2 regions of the Halobacillus sp. ABH2_015 genome follow, and region 2 is predicted to be linked to the other one. Evidence: riboswitches for the same ligand, from Rfam matches in the RefSeq annotation. Region 2 holds a riboswitch; the other holds the start of a gene.

Region 1 (4,417 bases), 640 kb from region 2:
CCGTCCGCAGATGGTATTGCTGCTGGCTCTCAGCTTTTTCGCTGCTGCCGGACTGCTCGGTGTCTATATATGTGCCTCCTCCAGCTGGTGGGTGGCTGCTGTCGGACTGGTATCCATGTTGTTCGGTTATCTTTACACCGGCGGACCGTTTCCCATCGCCTATACACCGCTCGGTGAACTGACAGCAGGCTTCTTTATGGGCACCATCATAATAGCGATCAGCTACTATATCCAAACGATGACGCTAACCGCAGATGTGCTGATCGTTTCTGTTCCCGTCGCCATCTTCGTCGGCTGCATCCTGTTAGCGAACAATATCCGCGACAGGGAAAACGACGCTGAAAACGGCAGGAAAACGTTAGCGATCCTTTTCGGCCATAAAGGATCCATCCGCTTTTTGACAGCTCTCTTCGCCATCGCTTATCTTTGGACGGCTGTCCTTATGATGATCGGCCTCCTGCCATGGTGGTCGCTGGTGACTCTCATTAGTTTAGGAAAAGCCAGAAAGGCCATTCAGGGATTTATAGGAAAAAAAGAACCCCTGGAAATGATGCCGGCTATGAAAGCAACAGCGCAGACGAATACCCTGTATGGATTCCTACTCGGATTGTCGCTGCTTATACAACTGTACTTCCCTCTTTGATATAAAAGGGAAACGGCGTAAACACATTACACCATTGTCTGAAAGAAGGATGGAGAACCATCCTTCTTTTCTATAGGTTTGACCATTGGTTCAATGGGAATATTACATAAAGGATGGGATGACTATGAATGAGATGATGATGAAGAATACATTGATGGAAGCCCTGGGGATGGAAGTCATGAAAGCAGAACCGGATGAAGTGGAAATGCGCATGCCAGTGGATGCCCGTACTCATCAGCCGATGGGGTTCCTCCACGGGGGTGCGAACGTTGCCCTGGCTGAAAGCGCCGCAAGTATCGGCGGATTTTTAAACATCGATACCAACGAGCAGCAGGTCTTCGGTATTGAAATCAACGCCAACCATATAAAGAGCGCAAGAGAAGGCTGGGTGACAGCAACAGCCGTCCCTTCCCATATCGGTAAAACGACAATGGTGTGGGAAATCCGTATCGTCCATGAATCCGGCACGCTGCTCTGTATTTCCAGATGCACCCTCGGGGTTGTTCCTTTAAAAAAGTAAGCCATCCTTATAAAAAGGAAGGAGACATGAAGCATGTTATCAGACAAGCAGATTCAACAATTCAAACAACAGATCATAGAAATGAAAGAAGAAGCTGAACAGGAAATGGAAAAGTACAAAGAGGATGATGCCAAGGAGCTTTATCCGAATGACCGGACAGGGGAAATTTCCAGCGTCGCGGACCACCCGGGAAACCTTGGTACAGATCAGCACGAACGGGAAAAACGCCAGACGTTTTATGAACAGGCAAGGGAGAAGCACATGGCAGCGGAAGATGCCCTGAAACGAATCGAGGAAGGCCGTTACGGCGTCAGTGAGAAATCAGGGGACCCAATCCCTGTCGAAAGACTTGAAGCTCTTCCAACCGCCCGCTACACCGTTGAAGAAGAACGGGAAATAGAAAAGGATGCCTGATAAAAAGGATGCCGTCATCAAAACGGCATCCTTTTTTGTCAATCCATCTCCCGAAGCTGTTCGGAAGGTTCTTCATCTAAATCCGGCTCTTCTTCGTCCATATTGAACGGCGTATCCCGTTCCCCGTTCTGACGCATATCCCTTTCATAATCACGTCTCATTTCATCAATGTCCTGATGCTCCCGGTTGTTGCGGAAACGCTGTTCCTCCGGCATTTCATTCCTATCTGTACGTTCATAACGGGCAGGCTCATAATTGATATCCTCCGGCCCATCCTCGTTCCCGTTCATTCCGCAGCCACTTAATGTAACCATCACCAGCAAAGCAGCTCCCATGATTTTTTTCATTCATAAACACCTCTTTCAAAATAGTAAGAGCATGTTTACTTTCTCCTTTTACGATGCTTTTACACATAGGAGAACGCACTGGTTTTCCAGCTCATAGATAAAGCCCCTGACACCCCAGCCAGCATCTTGAAAAAAACCTTATGTTTTTCTATAAGTGAAGGATATTCTTTCCTCTATATCATTTTCCTTTTCGATATAAAAAGAGCCGGCGAGTTCATAACTTGCCGGCTCTCCCTTTACGCTGCGGATGAGGACCGCGGACTTTTCTGTTCGATCCAAGGTTTCATCCGTACAAAGAGCAGGGTGAACAGTGCACTCACAATGATTCCTTTAAGAGCATTGAATGGCAGAATCCCTGCTACTACTGTTATCCATTTCACTTGTGCACTCATCGTTTCCCATCCCATGAACCAGCTGTAAGCCGGAAGGATGACAAAGTAGTTCAGTACACCCATGCCGAACGCCATAATCAGAGAACTCGTCACAAGTCCTGATACAAGCGATTTAACACTCTTGAATTTATGATAGATCATCGTAACCGGAAGGATAAACAAGAGGCCTGCGGCAAAGTTTGCGACCACTCCCACCGGATCTCCTGCACCGGTATATATAAAATAAAGACCATTTTTTAACGCTTCAACAAGGATGCCTGCTGCGGGTGTAAACATGATGCCTGCAAGCAGGGCAGGAACATCACTGAAATCCACTTTCAAGTACTGCGGAAGCAGCGGCAGCGGAAAGTTCAGCAGCATCAGAACCATGGAAATGGTCCCAAACAAAGCAATCGTAATCAATGTAAATAATTTTCTTGATGACTGAGCCGGATAACGGTTCATCATCGATCTCCCCCTTCATCTTTACACATTGATTCACATCCCAGATGAAGGTGAGCGGCTGAGCCTGACCAATAAAAAAACCCCTGAAGCATTGGGCTTAGGGATGGTCTTGGTCCACGGCTAAATAGAGGCAGCATATCTAGCATGCGCTGCCTGTTCCGCTCGACATCTTCTCCCATCCAGACTGTAACTGTCGGTCCCGGACTCTCACCAGGTCAGCCATGCAGAAGAACTGCACGGGTCACGGACTTAAAGGTCACTATGCCTTCTTACCGTCGGTCGGGAATTTCACCCTGCCCCGAAGATGGAATCAATATAATTTTGTATCTTTATTTTATACAAAACCTGTACTCTGTGCAAGCAGGAAGTTCTGACGGCCGTTTCCCTCCTCTGTTTTGATCAAAAAGCAGATCTGTTAAATCTATCATTGGCCTACACCGGCTATCCGGGGATGAATACGATACCAATGTACCACACAATATTATGGATAAAGGTGGAAAAACATGGCGAATTGCAGGAAAGTTTCCGTTCCAGGGAAACTGCCGATAAAGTTTCCTAAGAAAAAAGAGAAAGGCGAGACAAAACATGACTGTCCATCCGGATGTAAGTGTCATTTTAAAAAGCCTGAACGTAAGCCCGCCAAACTAAACAGTGACTGCTTTGTAGAAAATGCTCTGGTTGGGACAAAACAGGTACAAAAAGTAGCTGAATCCACCCTGCCACTCGGTTTATTCGCAGCTACTGGAATTACAATTGGCAGCCTGGTGTCTGTAGAAGTCGTCCCTAATCTGGAGAATATCACTATGAGCGCCCGGATCATTAAAAACAAAGTCGTCAACATTGGCTTAATTCCGGCTGTAGTGACTGTCAGTTTCCTTGATAACGATGGTGCCTTGGGAACTGGTGTATTGAATACTTCCATCCCATTCCAAGCCCACACGGATTTCCCCGGGGCATGTCCGGAAGATACCCTGACAGAAACACCACTCGAAGTCGAAGGGATTTTTACGCAGGAGGGAGTTCCCGTTGTCGATCTGGCTGGATTAGGGCTGGTAGATGGGATCATTGTGAAAATCATTCTTCAAACCACCATTACTGTTACAAGACCTGTCATTCGTGACGCGCACGGCAACGTTTGTGATTTGAACCCCAACCGCTGCAAGCAGGACACAGAAACTTCATCCTTCACTTTCTCCGGATCCGAAGACGACTAAATTTTTCATTTGGAAGGAAAGAGAGCTTATCGATAAGCTCTCTTTTATCATTCCATTACCTATCATTCCTTAAAACAAATGCCCTTCTGTGCGGAGTCCATGACCGTTAAACCGGTTTGCTGCAGACAGCCGCGTCCGTGATCAGGAAGTTCTTTCAGCAGCATCTAAACGAATCTTACAGCCTATTCCAGTAAATCTATCACACCGGCCTACACCGTCCATCTCTTCAGGAATAGTATACCTATGTACAACACAAATTTATTGATAAAGGTGGAAGAAATATGGCGCACTGCAGGAAAATTTCCGTGCCCGGGAAACTGCCGATGAAGTTTCCTAAGAAAAAAGAGAAAGGCGAGAAAAAACAGTATTGTCCGTCCGGATGTAAGTGCAGCTTCAAAAAACCTGAAATGAAGCCGGCTAAACTAAACAGCGACTGCTTTGTA
Region 2 (4,417 bases):
AGCAGAACACCGCTGCCATTTTCGGAAATCTGCCGTAAAGCGTTGTGCAGCTGAGGACCGCAGTCACAGCGGTAGGAGCCGAAGACATCCCCTGTCAGACATTCGGAGTGTACCCGCACAAGGGTCGGCTCCTCCGGATTGATGTCTCCTTTTACAAGAGCGATGTGATCTTTAAAATCGATATCATTCTTGAAGCCTACCGCTCGGAATTCGCCGTATTCTGTAGGCATCTGCACCTCGATTTCCCGGGTCACATGGTTTTCCTGCTCATGGCGGTATGAAATCAAATCCGCAATGGTGATCATCGGAATGTCAAACGCCTCGGCCATTTCTTTCAGGTCAGGCACACGGGCCATCGTTCCATCATCTTTAATGATTTCACAGATGACACCTGCCGGCCGGGCTCCCGCAAGACGTGCCAGGTCGACAGCCGCTTCCGTATGACCCGCTCTGCGCAGGACACCGCCTTCCTTGGCAATCAACGGGAAAATATGACCGGGCCGCTGGAAATCGGAAGCTTTACTTTCCGGGTTCAGCATTTCCCTGATGGTCAGGGCCCGTTCGTCCGCTGAAATTCCAGTTGTTGTCTCTTTATGATCCACACTGACCGTAAACGCTGTCTGATTAGGGTCTGAATTGTCATTGACCATAGGCATCAGCTCGAGCGCTCCAGCTGTTTCATTCGTAATCGGGGCACAAACCAGCCCACGCCCATGCTTGATCATAAAATTGATCATCTCCGTGGAAGCATGCTCCGCGATTCCAATAAAGTCCCCTTCATTTTCCCTGTCCTCGTCATCACAAACGATGACAAGCTTTCCCTGCTTCAATACATCAATCGCTTTTTCAACCGAATCAAACATATGCTTTCCCCCTCTTCATGCAAACCCGTTATCAGCCAGCATCTTTTTGGAGATGGCTGTTTGCGGGTGCTCTTGATTCTGCCCACTCAGGAAGTGAGCGACATATTTTCCAATCATGTCACATTCGATATTAACTTTGTCTCCCGGACCTTTCCTGCCGAGAACGGTATGTTCCATCGTGTGCGGAATCAAAGAAATGGTGACACGATCCTCTTCTACTCCGAATACAGTCAGGGATGTACCATCAACAGCTATCGAGCCTTTATAGACAAAATAAGGAACCAAGTCGGACGGAAGCTGTATGTCGTAATAGACGGCGTTGGACTCCGGCCTTTTTGATACAATGCTGCCCGTACCGTCAATATGACCCGATACAAGGTGACCGCCGAACCGCCCATCTGCCGCCATCGCGCGTTCAAGATTGACATCGCTGCCCTGCTTTAATTCATGGATGTTGGTGGCGCGGTATGTTTCCGGCATCACATCAAAGGATGCGGTATCCTTCGTATAATCTGTCACGGTCAGACAGACACCGTTAATGGAAATACTGTCCCCAAGCTTGATATCTTCCAGAATTTTGGATGCAGCAATCTTTATCTCCAAAGCTTCCGTTTTACTTTTAACGGACTGCAGTGTTCCTATTTCTTCTACAATTCCTGTAAACATTAGGATTCCCCTTTTCTTATCGAAACAATTTTAATATCTTCTCCAAGCTGTTCGGTCGATACAAACTCAAAAGATGTCACCTGTTTCAACTGTTGGATGCCGCGGCCGGCAACCGGGGTCAGTGCTTCTTTTCCACCGATCAATTTGGGAGCAATATACGTAATCGTCTCATTCACCTTTCCTGATCTGACAAAAGCGTCGGCAATGGTGGCCCCTCCTTCAACAAGGAGAGAGGTGACCTTGTGCTTTCCTAAATAGCGCAGGACTTCTCCAGGATCGATGGTGCGGCCAAGCGGAATGACGTGGACATGGGCATGCTCTTCAAGAATCAGACGCTTTTCATCCGGTATATCCGCTGACGTGAAAATCCACGTTGGAGATTCATTATTTTGTATCAGATTCGAAGCAGTCGGAATACGAAGATGCGTATCGAGGACAAGACGGATCGGATGCTTTCCGCCACCCGGAATTCTTGTCGTCAATGTCGGATTATCCATCATGACCGTATTGATCCCGACTAGAATCGCGTCCGATTGATGACGATAGCGGTGTCCGTCCTGCCGCGCCTCTTCTCCTGTGATCCATTGACTCTCTCCACTGGCGGTGGCAATCTTCCCGTCAAGGCTCATCGCTGTCTTTAAACGGACATAAGGTTCACCTGTTTGAATGTAATGAAAGAAGGCACGATTCAGTTCATCTGCCTCGTCTTTCAAAACACCCGTCCGGACCTCCACGCCCTGCCGCTTCATCATTTCAATGCCCCGGCCGGAAACTTTAGGGTTCGGATCCGATGAAGCCGTAACGGCCCGGCGGATGCCTGCCTTCACGACAGCTTCGGCACACGGAGGTGTCCGTCCATGATGGCTGCACGGTTCAAGAGTGACATAGATGTCCGCGCCTTCCGCTTTTTCTCCTGCCATCCGTAGTGCGTGCACTTCCGCATGAGGTTCACCAGCCTTCACATGCACGCCTATACCGACGACTTGATTATCTTTGACCACAATGGCGGCTACTGAAGGGTTGGGACTCGTCTGGCCGACCGTTTCCCTGGCCATCTGTACAGCCATTGCCATGTACTGCTCATCACGCTCCATCTTCATCACCTGCTCTTTTTCCATAAAAATAACCCTGAAGAAGACATACTTCTCCAGGGTCTTAAACGTCATTTTTTTGCGTACAGCAAACAAAGGGTACACGTGTTGCATGAACGGTACCGATACGTTTCCACAACCTTCTCCCATCCAGACTTTAACTGTCGGCTTTGGAATTTCACCAAATCAGGGAGAACCGTGCTTAACACTGATTCTCCGTCGCGGGCTGAGAGCATAAGCTCATTACCGCCGGCTGGGACTTTCACCCGACCCCGAAGGTTTCCATATTCAGTTGAATTACTTTAAATATATATGAAATCCCCATCTGCCGCAATCCTTAAGGTTTAAACAGCACCCATTAAGGCTATGTACTCATAAAACTGACCGCCCTTATGATGGGCACACGGATAACTGTCCACCGGATTCACGCCGCTTTGTTGTGAAATCAACAGGATTCATGACAGCCTTTCAACATCCTCAACAGAAGATGCACCACCTGATTTTAACAATCCAATGATGTGTAAGCCTGCTCTTTTCACGAACCTCCTATTGTAAAGCAGAAGAAAATCAGCTAGTATAGATTTATCAGGAAAACGTTTGCATAATAAGATATATTTTTAGATTTTCATGGTTATGGTTATTGAATAAACAAGCTGTTTATTCAATCATTCTCACTGAGAAAACGTTTGCATATCACGAATGATTTTATTAGGAAAGAGGGGCTGTATATGGAACGGGTATGGTGGAAAGAAGCGGTAGGATATCAAGTTTACCCTAGAAGTTTTCAGGATTCAAATGGAGATGGGATCGGCGATCTGCAGGGAATGATCAGCCGTCTGGACTATTTGAAGGATATGGGCATTGATTTCATTTGGATCTGCCCAATGTACAAATCCCCGAAGGATGATAACGGTTATGACATTTCCGATTATCAGGACATCCTGGATGAATTCGGAACGATGGAGGATTTCGACGAGCTGCTTAAGGAAGTGCATAAACGTGACATGAAGTTGATCATCGACCTCGTCCTCAACCATACAAGTGATGAACATCCATGGTTTTTGGAATCCCGGAAATCCAAGGACAATCCCAAGAGGGACTGGTATATCTGGCGCGATGGCAGAGGCGGCCGCGAACCGAACAACTGGGAGAGTATCTTTGAAGGATCGGCATGGGAATATGACGAGGAAACAAGGCAGTATTACCTTCATGTGTTCTCCAGAAAGCAGCCGGACTTGAACTGGGAGAACGAAGACGTCCGCGAAGCTCTATACAGCATGGTCAACTGGTGGCTGGATAAAGGAATCGACGGTTTCCGCATAGATGCCATCAGCCATATCAAAAAGCGGCCGGGCTTTCCAGATATGCCGAACCCTGAAAAAGAAACGTATGTGTCCTCTTTTGATATGCATATGAACCAAAAAGGGATCCACACCCACCTTCAGGAATTCAAAGACCGCACATACGATAATTATGACGTGATGACGGTCGGAGAAGCGAACGGGGTAAGTGCCGATGAAGCGGATCAATGGGTCGGCGACAACGGAAAAATGGATATGATCTTCCAATTCGAGCACCTGGACCTTTGGGATCAGGATGCTGAACAGCAGCTTGACATTAAGGGTTTGAAAAAAGTACTGACCCGATGGCAGAAAGCTCTTGAAGGGGATGGATGGAACGCTTTGTTTGTAGAAAACCATGACAAGGCCCGTGTCGTTTCGACGTGGGGGGATGATCAAGTCTACTGGCGCGAAAGTGCGACGGCGATTGCAACGATGTATTTCTTTATGCAGGGGA

The links. Region 2 has a riboswitch for FMN ahead of ribD (bifunctional diaminohydroxyphosphoribosylaminopyrimidine deaminase/5-amino-6-(5-phosphoribosylamino)uracil reductase RibD). Riboswitches for the same ligand answer to the same signal wherever they lie in the genome.
Region 1: it holds a riboswitch for FMN, as region 2 does, so the genes downstream of both, ACXAD6_RS13335 (ECF transporter S component) here and ribD (bifunctional diaminohydroxyphosphoribosylaminopyrimidine deaminase/5-amino-6-(5-phosphoribosylamino)uracil reductase RibD) in region 2, are expected to answer to the same signal.

Annotation. Positions count from the first base shown of each region.
Region 1 is NZ_JBSWUG010000002.1:2,518,663-2,523,079, forward strand. Features, by position in the region: gene ACXAD6_RS13315 (1,4-dihydroxy-2-naphthoate polyprenyltransferase) at 1-643, shown strand, start outside; gene ACXAD6_RS13320 (hotdog fold thioesterase) at 777-1,163, shown strand; gene ACXAD6_RS13325 (TraR/DksA C4-type zinc finger protein) at 1,197-1,577, shown strand; gene ACXAD6_RS13330 (hypothetical protein) at 1,616-1,924, opposite strand; gene ACXAD6_RS13335 (ECF transporter S component) at 2,161-2,763, opposite strand; FMN riboswitch at 2,924-3,070, opposite strand; gene ACXAD6_RS13340 (hypothetical protein) at 3,264-3,974, shown strand; gene ACXAD6_RS13345 (hypothetical protein) at 4,256-4,417, shown strand, end outside.
Region 2 is NZ_JBSWUG010000002.1:3,162,296-3,166,712, forward strand. Features, by position in the region: gene ACXAD6_RS16470 (bifunctional 3,4-dihydroxy-2-butanone-4-phosphate synthase/GTP cyclohydrolase II) at 1-863, opposite strand, end outside; gene ribE (riboflavin synthase) at 879-1,529, opposite strand; gene ribD (bifunctional diaminohydroxyphosphoribosylaminopyrimidine deaminase/5-amino-6-(5-phosphoribosylamino)uracil reductase RibD) at 1,529-2,623, opposite strand; FMN riboswitch at 2,755-2,904, opposite strand; gene ACXAD6_RS16485 (glycoside hydrolase family 13 protein) at 3,349-4,417, shown strand, end outside.